DNA from 2 places in the Ensifer sp. Root1252 genome. Region 1 is predicted to be linked to the other one. Evidence: predicted binding sites of a transcription regulator. Region 1 holds the regulator's gene; the other holds the start of a gene.
The links. The regulator LexA, encoded in region 1, represses DNA repair genes until DNA is damaged. The targets are predictions, from matches to a motif close to TGTTCNNNNTGTGTTCNG.
Positions count from the first base shown of each region.

Region 2: parE (DNA topoisomerase IV subunit B) is a predicted target of LexA. The motif match lies at 12,429-12,446, and genes of this name have one in related genera.

Region 1 is NZ_LMDT01000006.1:1,421-16,192, reverse strand. Features, by position in the region: gene ASD02_RS08120 (thermonuclease family protein) at 1-350, shown strand, start outside; tRNA gene ASD02_RS08110 (tRNA-Cys) at 1,021-1,094, shown strand; gene ASD02_RS08105 (GFA family protein) at 1,396-1,827, opposite strand; gene ASD02_RS39160 (hypothetical protein) at 2,263-2,409, shown strand; gene ASD02_RS08100 (hypothetical protein) at 3,053-3,385, shown strand; gene lexA (transcriptional repressor LexA) at 3,605-4,321, opposite strand; gene ASD02_RS08090 (hypothetical protein) at 4,502-4,741, shown strand; gene ASD02_RS08085 (hypothetical protein) at 4,800-5,087, opposite strand; gene ASD02_RS39155 (hypothetical protein) at 5,585-5,728, opposite strand; gene ASD02_RS08080 (DUF4242 domain-containing protein) at 5,906-6,196, opposite strand; tRNA gene ASD02_RS08075 (tRNA-Ser) at 6,870-6,959, opposite strand; gene ASD02_RS08070 (septal ring lytic transglycosylase RlpA family protein) at 7,236-8,267, shown strand; gene ASD02_RS08065 (D-alanyl-D-alanine carboxypeptidase family protein) at 8,328-9,488, shown strand; gene tmk (dTMP kinase) at 9,569-10,249, shown strand; gene ASD02_RS08055 (DNA polymerase III subunit delta') at 10,246-11,277, shown strand; gene ASD02_RS08050 (pyrophosphatase) at 11,272-11,577, opposite strand; gene metG (methionine--tRNA ligase) at 11,757-13,307, shown strand; gene ASD02_RS08040 (TatD family hydrolase) at 13,323-14,102, shown strand; gene ASD02_RS08035 (MBL fold metallo-hydrolase) at 14,104-14,772, shown strand, end outside.
Region 2 is NZ_LMDT01000024.1:18,502-33,273, reverse strand. Features, by position in the region: gene ASD02_RS24645 (iron-sulfur cluster assembly scaffold protein) at 1-30, shown strand, start outside; gene yidD (membrane protein insertion efficiency factor YidD) at 34-408, shown strand; gene ASD02_RS24635 (DUF2267 domain-containing protein) at 405-833, shown strand; gene ASD02_RS24630 (DUF1697 domain-containing protein) at 851-1,405, shown strand; gene thrS (threonine--tRNA ligase) at 1,622-3,604, shown strand; gene ASD02_RS24620 (lysophospholipid acyltransferase family protein) at 3,788-4,627, shown strand; gene ASD02_RS24615 (hypothetical protein) at 4,675-5,679, opposite strand; gene ASD02_RS24610 (nitroreductase) at 5,779-6,363, shown strand; gene ASD02_RS24605 (flavin reductase family protein) at 6,363-6,965, shown strand; gene ASD02_RS24600 (aldolase/citrate lyase family protein) at 6,989-7,693, opposite strand; gene ASD02_RS24595 (DUF2336 domain-containing protein) at 7,767-8,906, shown strand; gene ASD02_RS24590 (hypothetical protein) at 8,993-9,409, opposite strand; gene ASD02_RS24585 (GNAT family N-acetyltransferase) at 9,637-10,119, shown strand; gene parE (DNA topoisomerase IV subunit B) at 10,247-12,310, opposite strand; gene ASD02_RS24575 (phospholipase) at 12,521-13,453, shown strand; gene ASD02_RS24570 (UbiA family prenyltransferase) at 13,583-14,772, shown strand, end outside.

The DNA of each region.
Region 1 (14,772 bases):
CCCAGGCGAATCAGTTCTATTTCTGCGGTACCCGCAACGACAATTGCGTCGTCGACGGCGGAACATTCCGCTACCAGGGCGAGGAGATCCGTGTCGCCGACGTCGATGCACCGCGAATCAAGCAGGCGAGTTGCGATAGCGAACGTGCCCGCGGCTTCTACGCCAAGCAGCGATTGCGCGAGTTGCTGAACGCCGGCGAGTTCAGGCTGATCGAGGCCATCGGCAGGAGCGACGACAAGAACAGCGAAAAGCTGCGCGTGGTGATGCGCGACGGCCGCTCTCTCGGCGCCGTGCTCGTATCGGAGGGCTTGGTTCGGCCCTGGAAGGGACAGCCCAAGCCCTGGTGTTAGACGGTGCTCGGCGTCATCAGAGAGAATGATGAGGGCCGGAAGCGTGTAGCCGTCTAAGTTATCCACCGAGCGCGATATCAATACCGATTATCAACCCCAGAGCCGATAGTGCCAGAAAGAACACAACAAGAGAGCTTGCTAGAAGCAGCTTGATGGGATTGGCTCGGAAATCTGCCTTAAGGTTCGGGAAAATTGGCGACATGTCCAATCGGCCGGTCACCGCGAGCTGGAATAGACGCCAGATTGCGACCGCAATGCACATTCCACAGAAAACTACCGTCAGTATGAGCTTGGGTAGATGATCAACTCTGGATTCAACGTCCAATTCCCTGAAGAATCTTGGTGCAAGGTAGCTTTACCGTGAAACGGTGTACAAGGTAGCAGCGCCCCGCGACGTCGGAAGAAGGGTTGGACGGAAGATTCGGGCCGTCTGTCGAAATGGTAAATCCATCCAATTGCCTCGTGTCGGACGCTGCCGTATAGCGCCCGCCGCCTGTCGTCGAAGGGGTTCGCGGCGATCCGTTATGGGGCCGGATCGGTAAGCCTGTGGAAGAGTTGGAGAAAGATGGAATTTCAGAAATGCCTGAGGACGTTTTTCAGAAATCCCCTCTTGCGCTCTTTCTATATTCATTCTAAACGCTCGCCACGACTTGATAATCTCAGTCGATGAGGCCTCGTGGCGGAGTGGTGACGCAGAGGACTGCAAATCCTTGTACCCCGGTTCAATTCCGGGCGAGGCCTCCAAAGCCACTCCTAAGTAGTTGAATTAGTTTCGCTATTTGGACTGCAGGATTTCATCTGCTGCCACACATTCCTCTTGGTGTGGCAATTGGTTCCCGTTATCTCCCTCTTCGACGTTCGATCCAAGCAGCAGATTGCCGATTCCATCCCCATTGCTTCTGGCAACACTCTGCCTCGTCAAGCGCGCCCGTTCGCGTTCCGCGAGTAGATCTTCGACGTCTTGGCGGCGCAACGAACGCCCCCCTCATTCAGGGTGCAGCAGTTTGAACGGCTGCGGCCGGCGTCCTGCCAGCCGCGCCTGTCGTCACTCCGCCGGGATAAACTTGAGCGTTCCTGCGAGCCTTGGGCCGGTCGATCCCTTCGTGTCCATCGGGTGGTTGATGCCGTCGTTCACCGGTAGCTCCTCGAAATCGAATGGGCTTATGCCTTCAAGGCACGCGGCGTTGACGCCGTAGAAATCCGGGTTCGCGCGCGGCTTGTGGAATGTGTAGATGCCGCACTTCGAGCAGAAGTAATGCTCTGCAGCCTTCGTGTTGAACTGATATTTGGTGAGTGCCTCGCCGCCGGAGAGAACCGTGACCCCGTCCTTGGCGGCAGAGACGGCAACCGCGCCCTTCAACTGGCAATAGGAGCAAGTGCAACGGCGGGCGGTGCGGAGGCCGCTCTTCAGTTTCACATTGAAGCGAACCGTTCCGCAGTGGCAGGCTCCGTCAAGGTTCTGAACATCGAGATTCATCCAATCATCCATCTGATTTTGAAGCGCATTTGATGAGCTTTCTTATGAGGTGGGTTGCTTGTGCTCAAGCGCATTCGGGGGCAGTCTCAATCCAGAGGACCGCACTCCCGTTGAGGCCGTTCGTTGTAGGGCCATCAGCCGATTGGGCTCAGGCGCGGGGTACGAGGCGTCTCGTCGCGCATCGGGCACATATTCAGACCAAGTGCCCGATACGTGCGCCAGCACGCTTTCGTGCTCCACGTCGGGGACGTTCCGCGGCCCGAGCCGATGCGTCGCAAGAGCGCTCGGCCAACGGATCGTGCGGAGAAAAAGCCTACGGCCGTTCGCATCCGTCCTGCATCATCCGCGCGAGGAGCGAACAGTCCGCGTCGCACCGTTGCCTTTCTTGGGTACGAACCTAGTTACCCATACCGTACCCAAGCGAGGAATTGCTGAATGAACCGTAATGGGCTCTATCTGATCATTGCCATGCTCGCCGTCGCCGTCATTGGTCTCGGCGCCTATGTCTACCGCGAGGAAACAAAACCGACCGGCGTAGAGATCAAGATTGGCCAGGACGGGGTTTCCGTTCAGGAGAATTGAGCGCCATCGGCCACACGCTCAACAGGTTTGGCAGCGGCGAATGCCGCTGGCGGTCGACGCCCCACGCGAGGTTCAAGGCGAACGCAGATCCGAAGGCGGTCGAAATACCGGCCATCGGTGGCGTAAGCGGCCGCGTGCTCGTTGCGAGCGTCAACGAAAGTGTGACGTAGATAGGGCGGGCGAGCGCGTGATTCAGCCCCTCGCACGATGAAAGCAACAAGTCACCCAGCGCCTGCGCGATTGGCTAAAGCGGTTCTCCGTCAATAGCAGCCCGATTGTCGAAAGTGAAACGCTGTGCGTGCCTGCGCAAAGGACATGCTGCCGGCACGCAGGTACGGTTTTCGGGGGGCAAGGAACATGGGCCAATGCGGCGCGTCCAACACGCGCAGCGAGGCTGCCCGCCTCGCAGCCAACCACTGTTTTCAAAGCGCAATTCGACCGGGCTGCGCTTGCCCGCCAGTTTGCGAACGTCCGCAGTCGCCAACGACATGGCCTTGCGAGGACGCGCCCCGAAATGGTGATTCGGTCACTATTGTCAGTGCTGAAAATATTGTCTCTAGACAGAACTGGGAATGAATATCCCAACAGCGCGACCCGTATAGGTAGTGTCAAACAAAGCCAACAATGGAGGAAAAGACATAAAATGAAATATAAGATCGCCCTGACTGCTCTTGCCATTCTTGCCGTAACGACGGCCACCGCAAGCGCTGAGGATCTCGTCTTTCAGCTTAAGAACAAGACGAATGCCGTTTTGACGAACTTCTACACATCGCCGGTCGGTGTTGATCAGTGGGAAGACGACGTCTTCGGGCGGCAGGTGCTTAATCCGGGCGAAAGCATGGAAATTACCATCGCCGACGGACGTGATGTCTGCAAATACGACATGCGCTTTGAATTCGAAGAAGGTTCCGGTCTCGACACGACTGAAGACAAGCAGGATCTCTGCGAGTTGGGCGAGTACTCGATTCACGAGTAAAATCCGTCGAGCGTGAAAAACACTCGATCCGAAAATCTCCGTCTCGCTACCCTATGTGGCGAGACGTTGAAGTAAGAGAGCGGCTGGCCGGCATGAAGGCGGCTAGAGCGTTTCCGGTTTAAACGGAGTCACTAGGCGCTCTATCTATTTGTTTTTACGCATTTCCTGGCGGAAAGCCGCTCCGCACTTTTCCTCGAATTGCGCTGGCGTGAGACGGGCTTAGTGGTAGCGGCGGATCAAGCCGACGAGCTTGCCCTGAATCTTGACCCGGTCAGGCCCGAAGATGCGCGTCTCATAGGCCGGGTTGGCGGCCTCTAGAGCAATTGAAGCGCCCTTGCGCCGGAAGCGTTTCAACGTTGCTTCCTCGTCATCGACTAGTGCCACGATGATATCGCCGGGATTGGCCGTGGTGGCATTGCGGATGATCACCGTATCGCCATCGAAAATGCCGGCCTCGATCATCGAATCACCCTTCACTTCAAGGGCGTAGTGCTCGCCGCTGCCGATCATATCGAGCGGCACGGTAATGTCGTGGGTGTTGTTCTGTATCGCCGAGATCGGCACGCCGGCGGCAATGCGGCCCATCACTGGAACCGACACGGAGCTGTTGTCGGCAACCGGCAGCGTTTTCGCCGCGGGGGCAGGGGCGGGCGGTTTGCCAAGGCTACCCTCGATGACGCTCGGCGAAAACCCGCGACGGGGCTGCGCGCTCGCAGCATAGGCTTCCGGCAGTTTGATGACTTCGAGCGCTCGGGCGCGGTTGGGAAGCCGGCGTATGAAGCCGCGTTCCTCGAGCGCTGTGATCAGCCGGTGAATGCCCGACTTGGATGCCAGGTCGAGTGCATCCTTCATCTCGTCGAAGGACGGCGGTACACCGGACTCCTTCATTCGTTCATGGATGAAAAGAAGCAATTCCTGTTGCTTGCGGGTCAGCATGGCAAGTCGCTCCAGAGGCGTGAAACAAATCAAGAACAGACACTATCTGTTCCATATGTGTTCCGCAAGTGCCTAAAATTCTGTGAATGTTGGTTCAATCAAGCGCAGATTGACCAACTCGTCGCTGCACGCGCCGCGCGAGGCTGATATGCCTCCTTCCGTTTATGGAATGAGGGTTTAATGACGAAGCTGATTCAAATCTTGCTGACCATCGTTGTCGCCGCGACCGCGATCCTTGGGTTTCGCTGGTATCAATACGTGGATAACAAGCAGAGCCCGTTTGACGAAGTTGGTATCGCGTTGAATGCGGCGATGCCCGGGCCGCTCAATCAATGGGGTTGTGACCGGCTGAAGCTGACATTTGGCAACGGACACCCGCCGCACGGTTGCGCCGCGGCCGATGGGACGCAGTGGAAATAGCCTGCCATCAAGGGATCAGCAGAAATATCGATGGGCGATCTGCTAGAGGAGGCCTGAATCAGGCCGGCTGCGTCGCGGAGCAGGCGTCCTCGAATTCCTTGACGGTTTCCGCGGAGTTGTCCTCCGGCAGCACAGCGTCGGCCGCTTCGGTCGCGACCGGCGTGTCGCCTTGATAGACGAAGGACTGGATGTAGTAGGCGATCGTTCCCTTCCAAACGTTCCGGCCGTCTATCTGCTGGCAGGGCACGGCCGTTTCGAAGTCGGCTTGCAGGTCGTCGACCGTGGCAGCGCTGAGGGCGATGTTAGGCGATGCGATAATCGAGGCGATAAGCAAGGCTGCAAGCACGGTGAACGTCCACTAGATCAGAGGTGGCGGCGATGGTTTGGTTAACGATGTGAACCGTGCTTTCGTTCCGAAGTCCAGCAAGCATGCCGGGCACTGTGCCGTGTTCAACAGTTCTTTGCGAAAGGCGAGCACTGGTGCTCAAGCTGTGGCAATGAAGGCACAAAGATTGGCGTGAGGTGCGTTGGCGTTTTCGATTTTCCGGCGCCCGCCTCAAAGCGTGGCGCTGGCAGCTGATCAACAATACCCGCCGCAAATGCTTCCGATGATGTTGGACGCCGTAATGGAGTGCGAGTGGCCAGCGGCATCCGCCTGTAGCGATCTTCGCATCTCCAGCCAAATACATACGACGTTCAAACGCGCTACGAAACCGGCATCTGACCGCGGGTGCTCGACCAGTCGCGCCGGGATGTCGCGGAGACGTTGCGCACCCCAGTTCGACTGGCCACTGACGGATATCTCTCTCGTGTCGTTAGTTCGAGAGGTTAAAGCCGACCGTCTTACTTCTTGTCTTTCTTGCCCAGGGAGAAACTGCTGCCGGCCAGCTTCACCTGTGAGCCTTCCGTCACAACGGCGGCTTTGACAGTCTTGTCCTTCTTTGGCTTTCTAACCTCGCGGTTACTTCGCACTTGACCTTTTGCCATGATCGTCTCCTTGGAAGGTGTGCCGGGGAACCCTGCATGGGCGCCGAATGCCGGCAAACCAGCCTGCATTGATACCGCCGTAAGTCAATGACGGTGCCGGTGGATCACTGTTTTGCCGGCGTTGCGTCGCGCATTCGTGCCCGGTGTCCGGGCACTGCGATGATAACGTCGCTTCGGTCACTTACCGTTGCGCCCCTGGGATGCTGTCGCAGGCCCTATGACGGCAGCAACTTCGGTTATCTTGTTCGCCGGAAATCCGGCGCGTTCCGAATGTTCGCGAATGACGTCGGCGCTTGATGCCTCGTGGACGCAGTAAATCTTGTCGCCGGCGACATAACTGGTGATCCATGTATATGGTACGCCAAGATCGGCGACGACAGCATTGGATTTTGCCGATAATGCGCAAAGGTCGTCCTGGTTGAGCTTGTCGGCCCCTGGGACGTCGCGTTCAATGATGTAGGTGGGCATCGTTCAGTTCCTCGGTTGTTGGAGGACTGAATATCAAGAATATCTAATATAATTGAAGTCAATACTTTCCACCGGTGATGCGGCGATTCACGACGATTTCCCTGGAAGTATAGGATCAAGCAGCGGAAGGGGCTCCACCGGGACTGGCGTCCGATCAAACGATGGGCGCCTGTATCGCCCCGCGATCACAATATCTCGCGGCCAATAGCTCTATGCGACTGAAATCGCGCGGCCGGGGATGGGAGCGCGCGATGCGCTCCGTCCGACACGCGTATACTAGCGCAAGTTAGTAGCTGAGCCGGAAACCGCCGGGACTCGCCGCAGACGGATCGGGTACAGGTGTTGGACCTTGCCACTGCGCATAGGTCGTGTTGCTGCCGCCGGTGCTTGCGCATCCGGCAAGCGCAAGAAGCGCGAGAAAAGCGGCTGTCGTCAAATATTTAAGAGGCATGGTTTTCTCTAGTTCTGGGAGATCGCCCAGGGCTCGATGGGCCGGAATCAGACTTTCCCTCAAATTATCTGGGATGGCAAGCGGGTCGAGCCACCGCCTTGCAAGCGCCGTCAATGCTGCGGCTATGATCGGGGAATACTCGCAAAACTTGTATGTGTTCGCCGCCAAAGCATTCACTTGGCGACCGAGCGCAATAATGGGTGGCGAAAAATGAGACAGCCATGGCGGAGGAGGTGGGATTCGAACCCACGGTGCGCTTTCACGCACGCCGGTTTTCAAGACCGGTGCCTTAAACCGCTCGGCCACTCCTCCGGGCAGGGCGTTATTGCGCGAAGCCTTGCTGCTTTGCAAGATTTAACATGCGTGGGCGGAAAGATTTTCTTGGCGCATCCGCTGCCCATTTTGTCCGGGTAACCATTCGTAAACCATAACTGGAGATTTCGAGCCGTCAGCCATTCGTCGGTTCGCAATTTTGCCTTGTTGCTGTCATGATTAATCGACTGTTCCGTTTCGGGACGCCGAGATTTCCGCTGGGGGCACGAGTGGAAGGTTTCGAGTACGGCTTATTCGAATGATGTTGTGGGACAGATGACATCCAGTAAAAATGCGGCATATCTGATCAAGGGACTGCGCCTTGCGGCGGTCCCTGTGCTTTGCGCAACGCTTGCGGCTTGCGGATCGACGTCCAGTATCAAGAAGAGCAAGTCGAGAAGCAAAGAATACTTTGCTGAGTCCGTTTATGGCGTGAAGGCGAGCCCCCGTGTCGCTACCGGCAAGAATATTCCGAAGGGCGGCGGCCGCTTTCAGGTCGGCAAAGCCTATCAGGTCAAGGGCAAGTGGTACCAGCCGAAGGAAGATTTCGGTTACAACAAGACCGGTGTCGCGTCCTGGTACGGCTCGGCCTTTCATGGTCGCCTGACGGCCAATGGCGAAGTCTACGACAAGCTTCATCTGTCCGCCGCGCATCCGACCTTTCCGCTGCCGAGCTATGCGCGTGTCACCAACACCGAAAACGGCACTTCCGTCATCGTTCGTGTGAACGATCGCGGTCCCTATGAATATGGCCGCATCATCGACGTTTCGTCGAAGACAGCCGATTTGCTCGATATCAAGCAGAAGGGCAGTGCCAAGGTTCGGGTGCAATATGTCGGCCGCGCACCGCTTGAAGGCAACGACATGCCCTATCTCATGGCGTCCTATGTCACGAAGGGCGACCGCAGTCCGGGCGTCATGCCGGAGGGCCAGATCGCAACCGGCGTGATGGTCGCCTCGAATGAGCCGATGCGCAACCAGTTGGGAACGCTGGTCATTCCGCCGAAATCGTCCCTTGATACCGCCGGTACGGTAACGGCGTTGGCTGCACCTGTCCCGCAATTTGCAGCACCGCCGTCGCTGAGCGAGTTCGTCATGCTTCCGGAAATCGGGCCGATCCCGCGCGAGCGACCGGAATACATTCCGATGCCTGACGGCAACATGGCCTATGCGGCCGCCTATGTGGAAGTGCGGGTAAGCGATGCGGAATCGCCGTTTGAAGCGATCATGGTCGAGACCAATCCGCTTACGCCTGAATCCATCGTTGCCCATGCGAAGCGCCAAGGCAGAACCGGTTCGCTCAGGTAACCTGGGGCGTTGTACCATTCTGATGACGCTGCTATGCCCAATGGGAAACCGGAGTTTCCCATGCGCTTGATGATGCTTACGGTCACGTTCGGCCTTGCGGCGTTGCTCGCGAGTGCGGCAGCGGCTCAGACGCCGCCGGTGGCGTTTGACACCAAGGCAAAGCAGATCCTGCTGGTGGATGCCGAAACCGGCACCGTTCTGTTTTCCCGCGCCGAGAACGAACCGGTTCCGCCCGCCTCTCTTGCCAAGTTGATGACGATGGAAGTGGTGGCCGAGGCCATCGCCAAGGGTGAGCTTTCGGCCGAAACGGCCTTCGACGTTTCCGAACACGCGTGGCGCACGGGCGGCGCCCCATCCGGCACTTCGACGATGTTTGCTGCGCTGAAGTCGCGCATTCGCGTGGCCGATCTGTTGCAAGGGGTGGCCGTTCAGCTTGCCAATGATGCCTGCATCATCCTCGGAGAGGGGATGGCCGGTAGCGAAACCGCCTTTGCCGAAAAGATGACGGCCCGCGCTCGCGAACTCGGCATGCCTATCGCCACGTTCGGTAACGCCACAGGTCTGCCGGATCCCCAGAACCGGATCACTATGACCGAACTGGTGACGCTGACCCGTCATCTGCACGAGGCGCACCCCGATCTCTATCGGCTCTACGCCCAGCCTGAGTTCGAGTGGAACAAGATCCTTCAGCGCAACAAGAACCCGTTGATCGCGGCCAAACTCGGGGTCGATGGTGTCGCCACGGGTTTTGCCGAAGGCTACGGTTTTTCGCTGGCCGCATCGATGCCGCGTGGCGACCGGCGTGTCTATCTCGCGATGGGCGGGCTCGATACCGATAAGGAGCGTACGGAGGAAAGCCGCAAGGTGCTTGACTGGGCGATGACGGCGTTCGAAAAGCGGCGAATTTTTGCTGATGGCGAGGCGATCGGCGAGGCCAGTATCTACGGCGGTGCGGCCTCCCATGTCGCGCTTGTCGCTGGTGGGCCGGTTGATGTGCTGCTGCCGGTCAACAACCCGGAACGCCTGACGGCCCGTGTCGTCTACAAATGGCCGTTGCGCGCTCCCGTGGAAGCCGGCGCCGAGGTCGGTGTCGTCCGACTGTGGAACGGCGAAAAGCTGCTACGCGAGGTTCCGGTCAAGACGGCGGGAGCAGTGGGCCAAGGGACACTGGCGAGCCGCGCGCTCGACGCTCTGCAGGAACTCTTCTTCTTCTGGCTGTAACAAAACCGGTTCTGGCGGTTTCATCGGGTGGGCCAATCGGCTAAACAGAGCCAAATCGCATGCCGATATAGGAAAGCATTGTGCCGCTGGCAAAAGGTCTGTTTGTAACATTCGAGGGCGGGGAAGGGGCCGGCAAATCGACCCAGTTGCGCCTGCTCGCCGATTCTCTGCGCGCGCTCGGCCACAAGGTGCTGACGACGCGCGAGCCGGGCGGATCGGTCGGGGCCGAAGCGGTGCGCCATGTGCTGCTTTCGGGGGCGGCCGAAGCCTTCGGCGTCCGAATGGAAGCCATTCTGTTTGCTGCGGCGCGCAGCGATCATGTCGAAGAGGTCATCCGGCCGGCGCTGACTGGGGGAACGATCGTGCTTTGCGACCGTTTCATGGACTCGTCGCGCGTCTACCAGGGCATCACCGGCAATCTGGAGCCGGCCTTTGTCGAGACGCTGGAGCGGGTTGCCATCAATGGCGTAGTCCCGGACCGGACCGTGATTTTCGATCTGCCGGCGACTATCGGTCTCGAGCGCGCCCAACGCCGCGCCGGCGATGACAGCCCGGATCGTTTCGAGAAGGAAGAGCTTGAGACGCATGAAAAGCGCCGCGAGGCCTTCCTCGATATCGCACGGGCGGATCCGGACAGGTGCCGGGTTATCGATGCGACGCAATCCGCCGAGGCGATTGCCGCAGAGGTGCTCGGCCTGCTAGAGAGCTTGCTTGCGAACGCTGAAGTCTCCGGGCCTTCGAATGCGGGGTCCGCACCATGACGTCGGAAGCGCCAGGTGTACTTGAAGGGGCAATCGCGCCGGTCCAGAACGACCGGCTGTTTGGTCATGAGCAGGCGGAAGCGTTTCTGGCCCAGAGCTACCGTTCGGGCAAGGGACACCACGCCATTCTGATCGAAGGGCCGGAGGGTATCGGTAAGGCGACGCTTGCGTTTCGCTTCGCCAGCCACATCCTCAATCACCCGGATCCCGCGACTGCGCCCGAAAGGCTTGAGGATCCCGACCCGGCCTCGATCGTCGGCCGGCAATTGGCCTCCGGCGCATCGCACAATCTTCTGCATCTGACGCGGCCGGTCGACGAGAAGACGGGCAGGGTCAAGGGTGCCATCACCGTCGACGAGGTGCGAAGGGCCGGCAAGTTCTTTTCGCAGACATCCGGCACCGGCAACTGGCGCATCGTCATCATCGACCCGGCCGACGATCTCAACCGGAACGCCGCCAACGCCATCCTGAAAATTCTCGAGGAACCGCCGCGTCGGTCGCTGTTCCTGGTGCTGACCCACGCGCCGGGTAAGCTATTACCAACCATCCGTTCGCGCTGCCTGCCGCTGCGGCTGAAGCCGTTGGAGCCTTTGGCGCTGCGCCAGGCGCTCGGTCATCTCGGCTTCGATCTTGAGAGCGAAAATGCCGCGCGCGTTCTGGCCGCTGCCAATGGCAGCGTGGCGGAGGCGCTGAAGCTCATCAACTACGGCGGTCTGGAAATCACCGCGACCTTCGAGGCGATCCTCGCGGGGCAAGGGCCGGGGATCCGCAAGGACATGCACAAACTTGCCGACGTGCTTTCGGCCAAGGACAGCGAAACGATCTTCGATTTCTTCACGTCGCTGCTGACAGGCCGGCTGATGCGCGAAGCCCGCGATGCGGCCGTTGCCGGCGACATCATGCGCGCCGAGCGTTTCGCCCGGCTTTCGGCCACGACCGGGGAACGCCTCACCATCAGCGACGCCTATAATCTCGATCGCAAGCAAACCATTCTTTCGCTGCTGGACGACGTCAAGGCGGCGCTATAGCTGGACCTGAAACTTCCATTTGCGCTTGATCGCAGCGACCAGATCCAGGTCGTGATGGTGGGCGAAAAGCAGCACGTGACCCAGCAGATCTGCGGCCTCGTCCGCCATATCGGTCTGGATCTCGTCCTCTGATTTTCCATGCCGCCTGCCGCGGCCGGTGTGCTTGTTCCAGGCCTGGGTCAGTTCGCCGATTTCCTCCTGCATCTTGAGCATGAACCAATCTGCATCCCGCTCGATGCCGTTGTCTTCGGCGTAGTGGGCCGATGCCGCTTCGAATTGACGTTCAAGCTGGCGCAACATGACGATCCCTTCGCGTTTGTTTCCTATTTGTTCTATTGTTTCGTTTGCGTCCACACAAGCGGGAATGGATGTCGATCAGCGGCTTCGGTGCGGGCTTTTCTGCCATCTCCCGGTTCCTTCCGCGCGGCGTATGCGCTAAGAGCGTCGGTAGCTTTATCCGAGATAGATTGAATCCGCTTATGAGAGACACGTCCCCCTTTTACATCACCACCGCGATTTCCTACCCGAACGGCAAGCCGCATATCGGCCACGCCTATGAGTTGATCGCAACGGATGCAATGGCGCGCTACCAGCGCCTGGACGGACGCGACGTATTCTTCCTGACGGGCACGGACGAACACGGCCAGAAGATGCAGCAGACGGCGCGCCGCGAAGGCGTGACGCCTCAGGAACTCGCCGACCGGAACTCCTCGGAATTCCAGAAGATGGCGGTTCTCCTGAACGCGTCGAATGACGACTTCATCCGCACCACCGAGAAGCGCCACCACGAGGCGTCGCAGGACATCTGGAACCGCATGGGCGAGGCGGGCGACCTCTACAAGGATTCCTACGCCGGCTGGTACTCCGTGCGCGACGAAGCCTATTACCAGGAGAACGAGACCGAGCTGCGCGCCGACGGCGTGCGTTACGGTCCGCAGGGCACGCCGGTCGAATGGGTCGAGGAGCAGAGCTACTTCTTCAAGCTGTCGGAGTATCAGGACAAGCTGCTGAAGCACTACGAAGAGAACCCTGACTTCATCGGCCCGGCTGAGCGCCGCAACGAAGTGATCTCCTTCGTGAAGTCAGGCCTCAAGGACCTGTCTGTTTCGCGCACCACCTTCGATTGGGGCATCAAGGTGCCGAACGATCCTGGTCATGTCATGTATGTCTGGGTCGACGCGCTCACCAACTACATCACCGCGACCGGCTATCTCGACAATCCGCAGGGACCGCGGGCGAAATTCTGGCCGGCGAACATCCATATCATCGGCAAGGACATCATCCGCTTTCACGCGGTCTACTGGCCCGCTTTCCTGATGTCGGCCGGCCTGCCGCTGCCCAAGCGCGTCTTCGCCCACGGCTTCCTGCTCAACAAGGGCGAGAAGATGTCGAAGTCGCTCGGCAACGTCGTCGATCCGTTCAATCTCGTCGAGCATTTCGGTCTCGACCAGATCCGCTACTTCTTCCTGCGCGAGGTTTCCTTCGGCCAGGACGGAAGCTACAGCGAGGAGGGGATTGCAACCCGCATCAACTCCGACCTTGCCAATGGCATCGGCAACTTGGCGAGCCGTTCGTTGTCGATGATCGTCAAGAATTGCGATGGCCATATTCCTGTCTGCGGTGCGTTGACCGACGAAGACAAGGCGATGTTGGCGGCCGCCGATGCGCTGCTCGAGATCACCCGCGACGAGATGGGCAAGCAGATGATCCACCGCGCGCTTGCGGCGATCATTGCGGTCGTTTCGGAGACCGATCGCTATTTCGCCGGCCAGGAGCCTTGGGCCCTGAAAAAGACCGATCCGGCGCGTATGGCAACCGTGCTCTACGTCACCGCCGAGGTCGTTCGCCAGATTGCCGTCCTGTTGCAGCCCTTCATGCCGGAATCGTCAGGAAAACTGCTCGACCTGGTGGCAGCCCCAGCCGACAAGCGCGACTTTGCGGCACTCGGCGAGACCGGCCGTCTTGTCTCCGGAACGCCGCTTGAAGCGCCGAAGCCGGTCTTCCCACGCTATGTCGCCCCGGAAGCGTAATAAGGCACGATCAGCATGCTTATCGATACGCATTGCCATCTGGATTTTCCCGACTTCGAGGCTGAGCGCGACGCTATCATCGAGCGCGCGCGCGCAGCAGGCGTCGGCCAGATGATCACGATCTCGACACGCGTGAAGCGGTTCGACACGATCCTTGCGATTGCGGAAGCTTATCCGAACGTCTTCTGTTCCGTCGGCACCCATCCGCACAACGCGGATGAAGAGCTTGATATCACTGCAGACGATCTCATCCGGCTTTCGGCCCACCCGAAGGTGGTGGCGATCGGCGAGGCGGGTCTCGATTATTTCTACGACAACGCGCCGCGCGACGCTCAGGCCGAGGGTCTGCGCCGGCATATCGCTGCGGCGCGCGAAACCGGTTTGCCGCTCGTCATTCATAGCCGTTCGGCAGACGACGACATGGCGGCGATCCTGACCGAAGAGACAGGGAAGGGCGCCTTCCCCTTCCTTCTGCATTGCTTCTCGTCGGGTCCGGATCTGGCGCGAATTGGCGTCGAGCTCGGCGGCTACGTGTCGTTCTCCGGCATCCTGACCTTCCCGAAATCGGAAGAACTGCGCGAGATCGCGAAGACGGTTCCGCATGATCGCATGATTGTTGAGACCGACGCACCTTATCTTGCGCCCAAGCCGTTTCGCGGCAAGCGCAACGAGCCTGCCTATGTGGCGCACACGGCCGATGTTCTGGCCGATACGATCGGTGTGACGAAGGACGAGATTGCAACGCATACGACGGAAAACGCTTTCCGCATCTTCTCCAAGATGCCGAGGCTCTAACGTGGCATTCAGGCGCGCTTTCACCATTCTCGGCTGTGGTTCGTCGCCTGGCGTGCCGCGTATCACCGGGGACTGGGGCGCCTGCGATCCCAAAAATCCGAAGAACCGCCGCATGCGCGCCGCTCTGCTGGTGGAGCAGATCGCGCCGGATGGCGGCAAGACGACTGTGGTCATCGATACCGGTCCGGATTTTCGCGCCCAGATGGTGGCGGCAAATGTCCGCCACATCGACGCGGTGCTCTATACCCATGCCCATGCGGACCATCTGCATGGCATCGATGACTTGCGCGGCTATGTCATTGAAAATAAGAAGAGAGTACCGATCTGGGCGGACGCTTTCACTATGGGCCGGATTCGCGAAGGGTTTCATTACTGCCTGGAATCGCCGCCCGGAAGCGGCTATCCGCCCATCGTCGACGCACATATCATCGCCGACGATCTTTCATCCGTGATCATAACAGGGGCAGGTGGCCCGATCACCTTCCAGCCCTTGATGCAGTTTCACGGCAATATCCACTCGCTCGGATTTCGCGTCGGCGATTTCGCCTATTGCAGCGATGTCAGCGACTTTCCGCCGGAAACGATCGCAAACCTTTATGGTCTCGAGCTTCTGGTGCTCGATACCCTCCAGTACAAATTTCATCCGAGCCATCTGTCGCTGGTGCAGTCA
Region 2 (14,772 bases), on a different contig from region 1:
GAGGCCAGGCGTCTGGCGACGGCCGTCTGAGCCATGTGCCGGGATCCGCATTGCGAACATCCGCCCATGGCTGGCTCTGAGTCTGCGGGCGGCGGGCGCAACTGGTCCGGTCCTTTCCGCAGGACGCCGGGGCGCCTGCTTGGCATGGCCTTCATCCGTGCCTATCAGTTGACCCTTTCCAGTTTCATCGGCAATGCCTGCCGGCATCTGCCGACCTGTTCGGAATATGGCTATGAGGCAGTCGCACGCCACGGCCTGTGGGCCGGTGGTTGGATGACGCTTTTTCGCGTCGCGCGTTGTGGCCCGGGCGGAACCCATGGGTTCGACCCGGTGCCGGAGCGCCTGAAGGGCAGGCATCATTGGTATGCGCCGTGGCGCTACTGGCAGCCGCGGCCAAAGGGCGGATGAACGCGATGACGATCCCGATGGAATATCGGCAGGCTTCGGTCGATTTCGACCGCTTCATCACCGATGCCCGCGATATCTCAGGGCTCCAGACGACGAACCAGGCCTATACGATGGTTCAGGCCGTGCTGCAGACCTTTCGTCGTCGCCTGGATGTCGAGGATGCGATCCTGTTTGCCGACGTGCTGCCGCCGGTTCTAAGAGCGATCTTTATCGCCGAGTGGGATCTCGAAGAACCCACGAGCCCGTTTTCGGGAAGGACGGCTATGACGCTCGAAGTGCAAGCGCTGCGTGGAGACCACAATATTTCGCCGGATACGGCAATTGCCGATGTGGCGGCAGCCTTGCGGAAGAACGTCGACGAAGCGAAGCTCGATCGCGTATTGGCCCATTTGCCGGCCGGTGCCGCCGACTACTGGCGTGCATGAGCCAAGGAGTTCCCTGCGTGAACAGCTACGTCGCGCTGCTCTATAGTATCGTGCTCAGCGAAGGGCGGCGCGTTGTGATGGGTGATCTGAAAGCCATGGCCGAGCGGCTCGGTCACCGGTCACCGCGCACACTCGCCGCCACGGGCAACCTGTTGTTCGAAACGGACAGGGTTGCCGTCGGAGAGCTGGAGGCGGCGCTCGAGACGGCATTCGCCGAGACGTTCGGCCGGCAGGTCGACATCATCGTTCGTCCTGGTTCCGATTGGCTGAGGCTTGCCGCAGCCAATCCGTTTCGCGTTGAAGGCGAGGAGGACGGCACCCGCGTCCATGTTCGCGTGATGCGCGAGCCGCTTTCCGGCGCCGTGCCTTCGGATTTCGAACGCTATTGCACTGCCGGCGAGCGTCTGGCGGTCGTCGATGGCGACCTTTGGGTTCATTTCACCGGCCAGGCAAGCGAATCGAAACTGCTCGGCGCCTTGACCAAAAAACGTCTCCGCATCGGCACGTTCCGCAACTGGAACACGGTTAAGGGCCTCGCCGCGATGCTTCGTGCATCCTGCATGTTTCCTTAAATCCTATTCGATTTAAGGATAAAAACATGCAGCCATTCAAAGTGCTACAGCGACCTTTGCGCGTCTGATAAGACGCGCGGCGCTGTAGGCTGTCCTTGCCTTTACTCCGTTTCGAAAAACCTCTATCAGGCCTGCGTCAAATAGCCGGCGGAAGCCGGTCAGTCATACCACACCATACCACCCGCATTCGTTGGCGGGACTGGATAGGAGATCATGATGTCGAATCCCGTTTCCCTTACATTTCCTGATGGCTCCGTCCGCGAATACGCCCCGGGCACGACCGGGCGCGATGTCGCCGAGTCGATTTCGAAGTCGCTGGCCAAGAAGGCCGTCGCCATCGCGCTCGATGGCGAGCTGCGCGACTTGTCCGATACCATCGCCGATGGCCGCATCGAAATCGTCACCCGCGACGACAAGCGTTCGCTTGAGCTGATCCGCCACGATGCGGCGCACGTGATGGCGGAAGCCGTGCAGGAGCTGTGGCCGGGCACGCAGGTGACCATCGGACCGGTGATCGACAACGGCTTCTACTACGACTTTGCCAAGAACGAGCCCTTCACGCCCGACGACCTGCCGGTCATCGAGAAGCGCATGAAGGAGATCATCGCTCGCAACAAGCCGTTCACCAGGGAAGTCTGGCCGCGCGAAAAGGCACGCCAGGTCTTCGCCGACAAGGGCGAGGCCTACAAGGTAGAGCTGGTCGATGCGATCCCGGAGGGCCAGGATCTCAAGATCTACTATCAGGGCGACTGGTTCGACCTTTGCCGCGGCCCGCACATGGCCTCGACCGGCCAGATCGGTACGGCATTCAAGCTGATGAAGGTTGCCGGAGCCTATTGGCGCGGCGACAGCAACAACCCGATGCTGACCCGCATCTACGGCACGGCCTGGCATACCCAGGAAGAGCTTGACCAGTACCTGCATATCCTGGCCGAAGCGGAAAAGCGCGACCATCGCCGCCTCGGACGCGAGATGGATCTCTTCCATTTCCAGGAAGAGGGTCCGGGCGTCGTCTTCTGGCACGGCAAGGGTTGGCGTCTGTTCCAGACGCTGACGGCCTATATGCGCCGCCGGCTCGCCAACACCTATCAGGAAGTCAACGCGCCGCAGGTGCTCGACAAGTCGCTGTGGGAAACGTCCGGTCACTGGGGTTGGTACCGCGACAACATGTTCAAGGTGACGGTCGCCGGCGACGACACCGATGACGAGCGGGTCTTCGCGCTGAAGCCGATGAACTGCCCGGGTCATATCCAGATCTTCAAGCATGGCCTGAAGTCATACCGCGAACTGCCGGTGCGGTTGGCCGAATTCGGCAACGTCCATCGTTACGAGCCATCCGGTGCGCTGCACGGGCTGATGCGCGTGCGCGGGTTCACCCAGGATGATGCCCACGTCTTCTGCACCGACGAGCAGATGGCGGCCGAGTGCCTGCGCATCAACGATCTGATCCTTTCGGTCTACGAGGACTTCGGCTTCAAGGAAGTCGTCGTCAAGCTGTCGACCCGTCCGGATAAGCGCGTCGGTTCCGACGAGCTCTGGGATCGCGCCGAAAGCGTCATGACCGACGTGCTGAAGACGATCGAGGCGCAGTCCGAAGGCCGCATCAGGACCGGCATCCTGCCGGGCGAGGGCGCCTTCTACGGTCCGAAGTTCGAATATACACTGAAGGACGCGATCGGCCGCGAATGGCAGTGCGGCACGACACAGGTCGACTTCAACCTGCCGGAGCGCTTTGGCGCCTTCTATATCGACAAGGATTCCGAGAAGCGTCAGCCGGTGATGATCCACCGGGCGATCTGCGGTTCGATGGAACGCTTCCTCGGTATTCTGATCGAAAACTTCGCCGGCCACATGCCGCTGTGGATCTCGCCGCTGCAGGTCGTCGTCGCGACAATTACTTCCGAGGCAGACGACTATGGTCGCGAGGTCGCGGAGCTTCTGCGTGATGCCGGACTTACGGTCGAGACCGACTTCCGCAACGAGAAGATCAACTACAAGGTCCGTGAGCATTCGGTGACCAAGGTTCCGGTCATCGTCGTTTGCGGCAAGCGCGAGGCGGAAGAGCGTTCGGTCAACATCCGGCGTCTCGGCTCGCAGGCCCAGACGGCGATGTCGCTCGACGAGGCGATCGCTTCGCTCTCGGCTGAGGCCACGGCGCCTGATCTCAAGCGCAAGGCTGAAAAGAAAGCCCGGGGTTAACACCCCGGGACCTTCGCTCTGTCAGCAAACTGTCATATTAGCGGAATATCCGGATGCTACAGCGCCGCGCGTCTTATCAGACGCGCAAAGGTCGCCGTCGTACTTCGAGTTGCTGCATGTTCCTATCCTTAAACCGGGTACGATTTAAGGAAGCATGCAGGAGGCCATCCATCGGAGACTTCCGTGCAGTTCAAAGAGCTGTCTTACGCAAATGAAAATGACCGGCGCCTGAAGCGCTGGTTCATCCGCTCCATGGAGGGCCTGGCGGGTCGCAACCGATACGTCAAGCTTTACGCGCGTTGGCAATCCGACGTCGTCGGCAAGAGCGACCGGATCTTCGGCGAGATGCTGAAGCTGATCGATGTCCGCCTGCGGCTTCAGGGCGAATGGCCGCCTCGGCACCTGCCGGACACCCCCCTGGTTATCGTTGCCAATCATCCCTTCGGCATCGGCGATGGCATTGCCGTTCTGGCGCTTGCCGAGCAACTCGGCAGGCCGTTTCGGGTGCTGATCAACAACGAGCTGTTGAAGGTGCCGGAGATGGCGCCCTATTCGCTGCCGGTGTCCTTCGAGGAGACGAAGGAGGCCTTGGCGCTGAACATGGCGACGCGCCACGAAGCGGTGCGATTGCTGAAGGACGGCGTGACGATCGTGATCTTCCCGGCCGGCGGCGTAGCAACGGCGCGCTCGGGCTGGGGCAGGGCCGAGGATCTGCCGTGGAAGATCTTTCCGGCCAAGTTGATACAGGCCGCGCGCGCGAACGTCATACCGATCTATTTCGAGGGGCAGAACGGCCGCATCTTCCATCTCGCCAGCAAGGTCTCGCTGACGCTCAGGATCTCTCTCCTGATCCGCGAATTCCGAAGGCTGTCGGGCACGACGATCGCGGCCCGCATCGGGCATATCCTCACCTGGGAAGAGCTTTGCTTGCATGCTGACCGCAAGGATCTGCTCGGTCGCATCTACGAGGCGGTCTTTTCGATGGCACCGCCGCGTCGCCGTTTCCTCAAGCGTGCCGGCTGACGTAGCGTCAGGCGTGCCTGCCGCACGGTCAGCCTGGCGGCGTCAGATCAATCCTGTGCTTCCGCGGCTGCTTCCGGGCTTGCGGCCGCGCCGCCATTGGTCAGCAGCACTTCGATATCGGTGTTGACGCCGGCCTTCACCGTGAAATCGCGCTGGTAGATCTTGTTCTTGTTTCTTGCGACAGCCGTATAGTTGCCCTCGAGAAGAACCAGCGTCGGGAACGCCCCTTCCTCCTGGTCGACGATGTCGCCGGCCGAAGTCAGGATCGACCAGCCGGTGTCGGCGATGGCTTCGCCGCCCGGCTCGGAGACCAGCTTCAGCGTCAGCTTCGCAGCCTTGTGCTGGATCGTCGCTTCGGTCAGCTTGCCGGCTTCCACCTGGATGTCGGCCGTGATCACCGCATTTGTCGTGCCGTAGTTGGAGCTGACATGATAGGTGCCGGCGCCGAGGCGAAGGACGGTGCTGGGCTTCACGTCGGCGGCAATCAAGGCCCGTTCGCCATCGCTCTGCGTTTCGGACGAATAGATGGAGAAGCTGAGTTCGCCCGGCGGGATGCGCACATCGCTGCCTGAGACCGCATTCAACGTCATGCCGCCAGCATCAAGGACCAGTACCTGCTTGTCGAGCACGCCGTCTTCCGGGATGCGGATCTTGCGCGTCGCGGCCGCACGGCCAAATGCGACGTTGACGAAATACTCGCCCGGCACCAGGCTGAAGGCCGTCGATCCGCCTTCGGACGTCGCCAGCAGCGGCAGCTTGCCGTCGCTTCCGGGGATCGGGCTGAACACGCGCCAGGTCAGGCCGGCCTCGACGGGCTGACCCTTGCCGGTCAGAAGCGCCTCGAGTTTCACGTCCTTCAGTGTGCCGCCCTGTGTCGGGTCGCTGGTCAGCGGACTGAAGCCGGTCAGCTTCTGCGTCTTGCCGGTGGTGGAAATGGAGGGAAAGCTCTCGAAGGCCTCCGTGGCGTCCTGCGCCAGGACGCTGCCGGCGGTGATGCTTGCGAGTGCGACCGCCAAACCGGTTCTGATGAAAATACGAGGGCAGGTGCGCATGAGAGCAGTTGACTTCCTGACTGGGTGACTCCACTTGAGACGCCGGTATGGCATTTTCGTGGCTGCCGGTCGGCGGCAAAATAGTGGAATTCACCCAATATGAAAACCGAAATAAAGCTCGTTGACTATCTCGCGTCCCGCCGGTCCATTCCCGCTTTTCAGATGGGTGAACCAGGACCCGGTAGAGCTGAAGTCGAGGAAATGCTGAAGCTCGCCTCGCGTGTGCCGGATCACGGCAAGCTCGCTCCGTGGCGGTTCATCGTTTACCGCGGCGAAGAGCGGGCGCGCATCAGCGCCGAACTGAAGACAATGGCACTCGCCAAGAAGCCCGATCTGTCTGACGAGATGATCAAGGTCGAGGAGACGCGGATGACGCGGGCTCCGGTCGTCGTTGCGGTCGTCAGCAAGGCAGCCCCGCATTTCAAGATCCCGGAATGGGAGCAGCAGATGTCGGCCGGTGCCGTTTGCCTCAACCTGCTTATGGCGGCCAATGCGCTCGGCTATGCCTCCAATTGGCTGACCGAATGGTACGCCTTCGACGAAGCTGCCTATCCGTTGCTCGGCGTTGAGCCGGGCGAGAAGATCGCCGGCTTTATCCACATCGGCACCGCTACGGTCCCGCCAACGGAGCGTCCACGCCCGGAACTGGCCGAGATCGTCACCTGGGTCGGAGAAGACGCCTGATGTTCTACGACACGGCCGCAAACAGGCATGGCCTGCCGCATGATCCGTTCAAGGCCATCGTCTCGCCGCGGCCGATCGGCTGGATCGGCACGCGCGCCACGGACGGCTCGCTGAATATCGCGCCCTATTCCTTTTTCAATGCGATCAGCGACCGGCCGAAACTCGTGATGTTTTCGTCGAGCGGCTACAAGGATTCGGTGCGCAACATCGAGGCCACCGGCGAATTCACCGCCAGCTTCGCCAGCCGGAATCTGAGCGAGGCGGTCAACAAGACCTCGATTGCAGCTCCCCATGGCGAGAGCGAGTTTACGATAGCCGGGTTGACGCCGGTTGACGGGACGTTGGTCAAGGCGCCGTTCGTGGGCGAGGCCTATGCGGCGCTGGAGTGCCGGATGACCGAGATGTTCCAGCCAAAGGGGCTCGATGGCGAGCCCTCGGACAATTACGTCGTCATCGGCCAGGTGGTCGGCATCCACATTCGCGACGAGGCGATCCGCGACGGTCGTTTCGACATGGCGACGGTCCGCCCGCTCGCCCGCCTCGGCTACATGGATTACTGCGACGGCGGCGACGTCTTCCAGATGGTGCGTCCCACGCGCTGAGGCGTGGGTAGTCGGAGGAAGCGTCAGCCGCCTGTATCCAGCCATGCCGCTTGCTCCGGCGAGCGGCAGACCACGGAAGAAAAGCCATTGGCGCGGCTGGCAGCGAAGGCGCGCCGGACGGCCTTTTCAGTCACTGCCGTTTGCGGCAGCATTTCGTAACAGCCAAGACCCGCTTCATGGGCGCGAAGAGCAGCAGCGGCGCGCCCGGCGGCGATTGGTGCGACCAGAACCTCATCCTGCGGCTCCTTCGATGGTCTGCAGCCGATAGCCGCCGCCAGCGCAGAGGCATCGAAAATAATTCCTTCGAGACGCGGCGAGCTTTCGCCAAGGGAGTAGGGCGAAAGTACGCTTTCGGGGACCGAGCCATATTCGGCAAGGATAGCGACCTGCTGCAGGCGATTGCCTACGTTCGCCTCCGCGACGCGCAGCATGACATCGAGCCTCTGCACATCTGCGCGGCTCCGGCATCCGGAAAGCAGGACGCCGCTAATGTCGTTGCGAAGAAGCGAGGCCATGTCCTCCGCTGCCAGGCGGTTGATTGGAGCGATCCGTGCGAAGACACGGCAGGCACCGCGCGCGACTGCCACCAGCTGAGCTAGTGCATCGTCACCAAAACCGAGATCGACAATAATGCCATCGAAAGCGTTGAGATCGACGGACGTCGGTAGCGGCGCGCCGGCGCTCTGAAACAGCAGTGGTTTCATGGTTTTGAAGCGGTTAACGGACATGGTGAACCAATCTTAAACCTTTGCCGGCTAGGCTTCCAACATCAGGTGGCTTTGGGTGTCTAGTGGGGCGTCGGTGATCATACAAGCATTTCTTCGCTGGGTGGAGACGGCGAGAACGGGCGATCGTGCCCGCGCTGCCCGGGCCCTCGGTCGCGCCTATGTCGACGCGCAGATGAACGGTATTGATCGTCAGGCTGCCGAAATGGCAATGACCTTTCTGCTCGACGATCCCTCTCCGAAGGTACGTTCGGCTCTGGCCGAAGTGCTCGCGCCATCCTCCGATATTCCTCGTGCCATCATTCTCGGGCTTGCCGAAGACCAGCCGGAAATCGCCTACATCGTCATTTCCCGCTCGCCTGTTCTGACCGACGAGGACCTTGTCGATCTTGCAGCCCGGGGCTCGGTCGAGACACGGGCGCTGATTGCGGCCCGCGCATTCGTGTCACGTTCCGTCTCAGCCGCTATCGCTGAAATCGGCGGCGAAGAAGAAATGCTGATCCTGCTTGAAAATGGCGGTGCCCAGCTGCCGCGCCGGTCGTTGAAGCGGATCGCTGAGCGTCTCGGCTATTCCGCTGCCATCCGCGATCTGCTGCTGGACCGCGCCGACTTGCCAAGCGATGCCCGGCACGCGCTCGTCGAAGAGGTGGGGGCAGCTCTCGCCGCCTTCGGTCTGGTTCAGATGGCGATCGGAAAGACGCGGGTAGAGCGGATCACGCGCGAGGCCTGCGACGTCGCAGCGGTCGGCATGGCCGGCGCTTTGGCTGTGGATGAATTGCCTGACCTCGTCGCTCATCTGCGCGGGACCGGTCGCCTGACGCCGGCGTTCCTGTTGCATGCACTTGTCACCGGTCGGGCGGAGTTTTTCTCGGCAGCCATCGTCGATCTCTCTGGCGTCACGGAAAAGCGCGTTCGCTCGATCCTCTCGAGCGGCCGCATCCATTCCATTCGCGCCCTGTTCGAGAGCGCCGGCCTTGGGCGTGACGTCAGCGAAGCGTTCGCTGAGGCGGTCCTGCTCTGGCGCAAGGACGGCACGACCGGCACGGACGATTGTCGCGCCTCCGTCTGTGCCGCGCTGCTCGCAAGCTTGCACGGTCAAAGGGCGCCTTCGCCGGCCTGCAATGCAATGGCGGAAATTCTCGAGCGTCTGGCCTTTGCCGAGCAACGGCAGTCTGCCCGCGACTATGCCCAATTGGCCGCGCGCCAGGCCGCCTGACGTCAATTCGCCGAAAGGTCAGCCAGCCGTGCTGGCCGCCAAACCACGAGCGCCGAAAGCCTGATGAATGACCCCGCCTGATTGCGTCAGTCGGTGAACCGCCGCGCCACCCAGGAATAACCGTCCTCGATGTAGTGAACCGGCTTGCTGACCAGGGTCTTCAGCTTCTCACGGTCGGGAACGGCGCCGGAGAGAAACGCAAGGGCGCGCTTTGGCAGGGTCGGTTGCACCTCTGCTGCCTGCGGCGCCGGCGTCTCGGGCTGCGGAAGCGGAGCGACGACCTCCGGCTGCGGATCATTGGTGGCGAAGCCGGGGCCGGAACTCTCGCAGACGGCGACGACCACGGGATAGTTGGCATTGGAAAAGCGCGGCAACTGTTTCTGCGAATCCGTATCGCATTGGGCGATCGAGGGCCATGTCCCGTCGACCGTCGAGATATATTGGCACTGGCTGACGTCGTGGTCACAGCCAAGGATGGTCATAACGATCAGGGTGGCTTTCATGGTCTGGCTGTATCCATCTGGGCGCCGGTTGCACGACTTCTGCCTGTGTGATTCTTCCGGAATTAGGGCAATGGCCTGAACGCGCAGAAACAATTTGTTTCGCCGCGTCATTCGGATTGATGGGCAGGTCTGGTCCTTGCGCAATTTGACGTATTGGGTGCCGACCTAAAGGCCGTTAGTTTCGCTTCAGAACCGCAAACGAACCAAGCCATTGCCGAGGATAAAAATTGCCTGACGTCACGATCGCCGAAGAGTTACCACGCCAGCCGGAAATCCTGCGCCTTCTGGAAATGTCGGACGCCTATGCCGCATTGCTCTATCCTGCGGAAAGCAACCACCTTGTCGATGTGCCGACGCTGGAGAAGCCAAGCGTATCCTTCTTCGTCGCGCGTTTTGATGGAGTTGTCGTCGGTTGCTGCGCGCTGGTCGAAGCCGGCGATGGTTCGGCGGAGATCAACCGCATGTTCGTCGACCCGCTGGCGCGGGGACTGAAGGTCGGAAAGCGTTTGTTGCAGACAGTCGAGCGGCACGGCGAGAACTGCGGTCTTGATATCATCCGGCTTGAAACCGGTATTCACCAGCCGGAAGCAATCGGGCTCTACAGGAGCGCCGGATATGTCGAGCGCCCGCCTTTCGGCAACTACCAGCCGGATCCGCTGAGCCTGTTCATGGAGAAGGCGCTGCGCACACCTGCAGATCTCGATCGATAGTCGGAGCGGCGTCTTTGAAGGCGCCTCGCAAATGGGCAACGCCCGTCGTTTCGGGCGTGCCATTATCGGCTTCACCCACGGTGCCTATCTGCTTGTAAACACATAGGCACCGCGACGTCTCGGTCGATCAGATATCGAGATTATCCGCGAACACGGCGCGTTCTTGGATGAACCGGAAGCGTGCGTCGGCCTTGGTGCCCATCAGGCTGTCGACGGCTTCGCGCGTGCCTTCGAAATCGACGTCGTCGATTTGGACCTTGAGCAGCGTGCGGAACTTCGGATCCATTGTCGTTTCCTTGAGCTGCGCCGGCAGCATCTCGCCGAGACCTTTGAACCGGCCGACTTCGACCTTGCCGCGGCCGTTGAATTCGGTGCGCATCAGCTCTTCGCGATGGGCGTCGTCGCGGGCATAGAGCGTCTTCGAGCCCTGGCTCAGGCGGTAGAGCGGGGGTACGGCGAGATAGAGGTGGCCGCCGCGGATGAGCTCCGGCATCTCCTGGTAGAAGAAGGTGATCAGCAGCGAGGCGATGTGCGCGCCGTCGACGTCGGCGTCGGTCATGACGACGATGCGTTCGTAGCGCAGGTCCTCTTCCCGGTATTTGCTGCGAGTACCGCAGCCGAGCGCCTGGATCAGGTCGCCGATCTGCTGGTTGGCGCCCTGCTTTTCCCGACCGGCGCTGGCGACGTTGAGGATCTTGCCGCGAAGCGGCAGGATGGCCTGGTTCGCGCGGTTACGCGCCTGCTTGGCCGAGCCGCCAGCCGAATCCCCTTCGACGATGAAAAGTTCCGCACCTTCGGCTGTGTTCTGCGAGCAGTCGGCAAGCTTGCCGGGCAGGCGCAGCTTGCGCACCGCGGTCTTGCGGTTGACTTCCTTTTCCTTGCGGCGGCGGACGCGCTCGTCGGCGCGCTCGATCACCCATTCAAGCAGTTTTGCCGCCTCGGCCGGGTTGTCGGCAAGATAATGATCGAAAGGATCGCGCAGGGCGTTTTCGACGATGCGCTGTGCTTCGACGGTTGCCAGCTTGTCCTTCGTCTGGCCGACGAATTCCGGCTCGCGAATGAAGACCGAGAGCATGCCAGCGGCTGAAATCATCACGTCATCGGTGGTGATAATGGCGGCGCGCTTGTTCTGCGTCAGCTCGGCGTAATTCTTCAGACCCTTTGTGAGCGCGATGCGGAAACCTGCCTCGTGCGTCCCGCCTTCAGGCGTCGGAATGGTGTTGCAATAGGAATGGACTTGCTGGTCGCCACCATACCAGGTGACGGCCCATTCGAGCGATCCGTGGCCGTTCGACTTCTCGGACTTGCCGGCAAAGATCTCGCGGGTAACCGTGAACTCCTTTCCGAGCGTTGCGGCAAGATAGTCCTTCAGGCCGCCGGGGAAGTGGAACACCGCCCGGTCCGGTATCTCGGAGCCTTCCGGCAGCAGCGACGGATCACACGACCAGCGGATTTCGACGCCGCCGAAGAGATAGGCCTTCGAGCGTGCCATGCGGAACAGGCGCGCCGGCTCGAAGCGGGCATGCGGTCCGAAAATCTGCGGATCGGGATGAAACCGAACCCGCGTTCCGCGTCGGTTGTGGACGTCACCTAGCTCCTCCAGGCCACCCTGCGGCACGCCGCGCGAAAAGCGCTGGCGATAGAGCTTGCGATTTCTGGCAACCTCGACTTCGAGATCGTCCGACAGCGCGTTGACGACGGAGACGCCGACGCCGTGCAGACCGCCGGAAGTTTCATAGGCCTTGCCGTCGAACTTGCCGCCGGCATGCAGAACCGTCATGACGACTTCGAGCGTCGATTTGCCCGGGAATTTGGGATGGTTTTCGACCGGAATGCCGCGGCCGTTGTCGGTTACCGACAGATAGCCGTCGGCGTCGAGATGGACTTCGATGAAGTTGGCGTGCCCCGCCACCGCTTCGTCCATCGAGTTGTCGATGACTTCGGCGAAGAGATGGTGCAACGCCTTTTCATCGGTGCCGCCGATATACATGCCCGGACGCCGACGGACAGGCTCCAGCCCCTCCAGCACCTCGATCGCCGAAGCATCATAGTCGCCGCTGTCGCTGCCTTTGGGAGCAGGGCGCGGTTCTTCACGCGGAGCCGGCGCCGTTCGCGCAACAGGCGCGGCGTCTGCCACGACGGGCTTCGGTTGTTCGGGTATTGCGGAGAAGAGGTCGCTGTTGTCGTCCATGGGGCGTCTAGATCATTCCTGTCGTGCGGAGGTGCTGAAGGCCATAGCAAGACCTCGGTCTTGTCGCCATCCCCAGTCATTCGAATCACCCGAATTCTGCCAGACTCTTGCCGATTGTGCGAACAAAAGGAGAATGGCCGCGCCGGATGCCTGCAAAATAAAGCCTCTGCGTCGGCGTTTGTTACCAACTGTTGCTTTGCTGTCGGGCCGATGGCAAGGCTTTGCCGCGAACCAGGGAGCCCTTCGTTGTCCGTGTCCACAGCTGATTTTTGCTTTCGCCGGCTTGCCGCCATTTTTCTGTCCGTCGGCCTTTTTGCAAGCTCGATCGTTTGCGCCGAGGCGCAGGTGCTTAAGCCCTACAAGGACGATCTGTTTTCATACGGCAAGGTGCTGGAGGAGAGCGAGGGCGGTGACTACCGCGTCGTCGACTATCAGGAACTGCGCGATATCAATGAACGCGACGAAATTCCGGAGCGGCGCGTCAAACGCGCCTTCGTCTCGTTGGGTGTCAAAGGCGAGCAGGTCAACGAGACGCTCGATGTTGGCGGGCGCTCGCTCGACGTGACGCGCGTCGGTCGGGAGCGCGGCGCAGCATTCACCGTGATTTTCATCCATGGACGCGGGGGAGACCGGCGCCTCGGCGCCAATGATTTCTCCTTCGGCGGCAACTTCAATCGCCTGAAGAACCTCGCTGTCGCCAATGGGGGCGTTTATTACGCGCCGAGCGTGCGGTCCTTCGATGCGGCCGGGGCCGCGGACGTTGCAGGCCTGGTCAAACTTGCCGCCGAGCGCTCCGGCGGGAGACCTGTCGTGCTGGCCTGTGCCTCCATGGGCAGTTTCATTTGCTGGGGTGTGTCTCGTGACGCGGGCGCTGTGGCAGCGCTTGGCGGCATGATGATCATGGGCGGCGCTGCCGATCCTGATTTTACCAAGAGCGCCGCCTACAAGGCGAAATTGCCGATGTTCTTCAGCCATGGCAGCCGAGATAGTGTCTATCCGGCAGCGAGCCAGAAGGCGCTGTACAGCGCGTTGAAAGGGCAGGGCTATCCGGCCCGCTTCGTGCTCTTTGAGACCGGATCGCATGGAACGCCGGTCCGTATGACCGATTGGCGCGACGCCTTGAACTGGATCGGCAGCCGCTGACGGACATCGCTCGCGGCTCGGCATTTGTTAACCAGAACGGCAATTTCCGGGTGTAGGCGCGCTGCTTATTTCCACCTTTGAAAGTGATCGGCGCGATTATCCCCGGCAGATATTGCTGGGGTAGATTTCATGAATGCGCATATCGAAACACGGCAAATTCCGTTGTGTGTCGACTTGGATGGCACCTTACTGGCTGCCGACACACTGTGGGAAGGTGCTGCGATCATCGTTTTGCGCAATCCGCTGATGCTCTTCCCGATGCTCATGTGGCTATCGCAGGGCAAGGCGCGTCTGAAACATGAGGTTGCCTTGCGCTCCGGACGAATGGCGGCGGACTGGCCGTATCGCCAGGCCGTCCTTGCTCGATTGGCCGCCGAAAAGGCCCAAGGACGCGACATCGTGCTGGTTACCGGTGCTGCACCTTCCGTCGCGCGAGAGGTCGAAGCGCATATCGGGCTCTTTTCTTCGATCATGCATTCGTCGGAGGCACTCAATCTGACCAGCAGCCGAAAGCGTGATGCGTTGGTGGAACGGTTCGGCGAAGGTGGCTTCGACTATATGGGCAACAGCCGCGACGACATCGCGGTCTTCGAGGCGTCGCGCCGGGCAATCGTCGTGGCACCCGATGCGGCGGCTGAGAAATGGCGTCGTAGTCACGATGCCGAGAAACTCGACACCGGCAAAGTGAGCATGCTTGCGCCGCTGAAGTCGATCCGCGTCCATCAGTGGGCGAAGAACGTGCTGATCGGCGTGCCGATGATCCTCAATCATGAGGTGCTGCATCTGGATGCGCTGGTGAGTGTTGCCATCGCATTCTTTGCGTTCAGCTTCCTGGCCTCCGCCGTCTACGTCATCAACGACCTCTCCGATCTGGCGAACGACCGGCGCCACGCGAAGAAGCGCAACCGGCCGCTTGCCAGCGGCCAGATGTCGGTGCCGACGGCATTGGTGCTGGTCGTCTGCCTGACCCTGGCCTCGGTTTCGCTGACCTTTCTCCTTCCGTGGAAGTTTGCTGGCGTGCTGGCGTTTTATGCCTGTGCTACGACGGCCTACACCTTTGTGCTCAAGCGCAAGCTTCTCGTCGACGTGTTCACGCTTGCCGGCCTCTACACGACCCGTATCGTTGCCGGTGCGGCGGCGACCGGAACGGAACTTTCCTTCTGGCTGGTGTCGTTCGCGATCTTCTTTTTCCTCAGCCTGGCTCTGGTGAAGCGCTACGTCGAACTGCATGAATTCGACAACAAGGACGGCGGTGCCGTTCCCGGGCGCGGCTATCTCGCGGTCGATTTCGAGATGGTCGGGCAGGCAGGCGTGGCCTC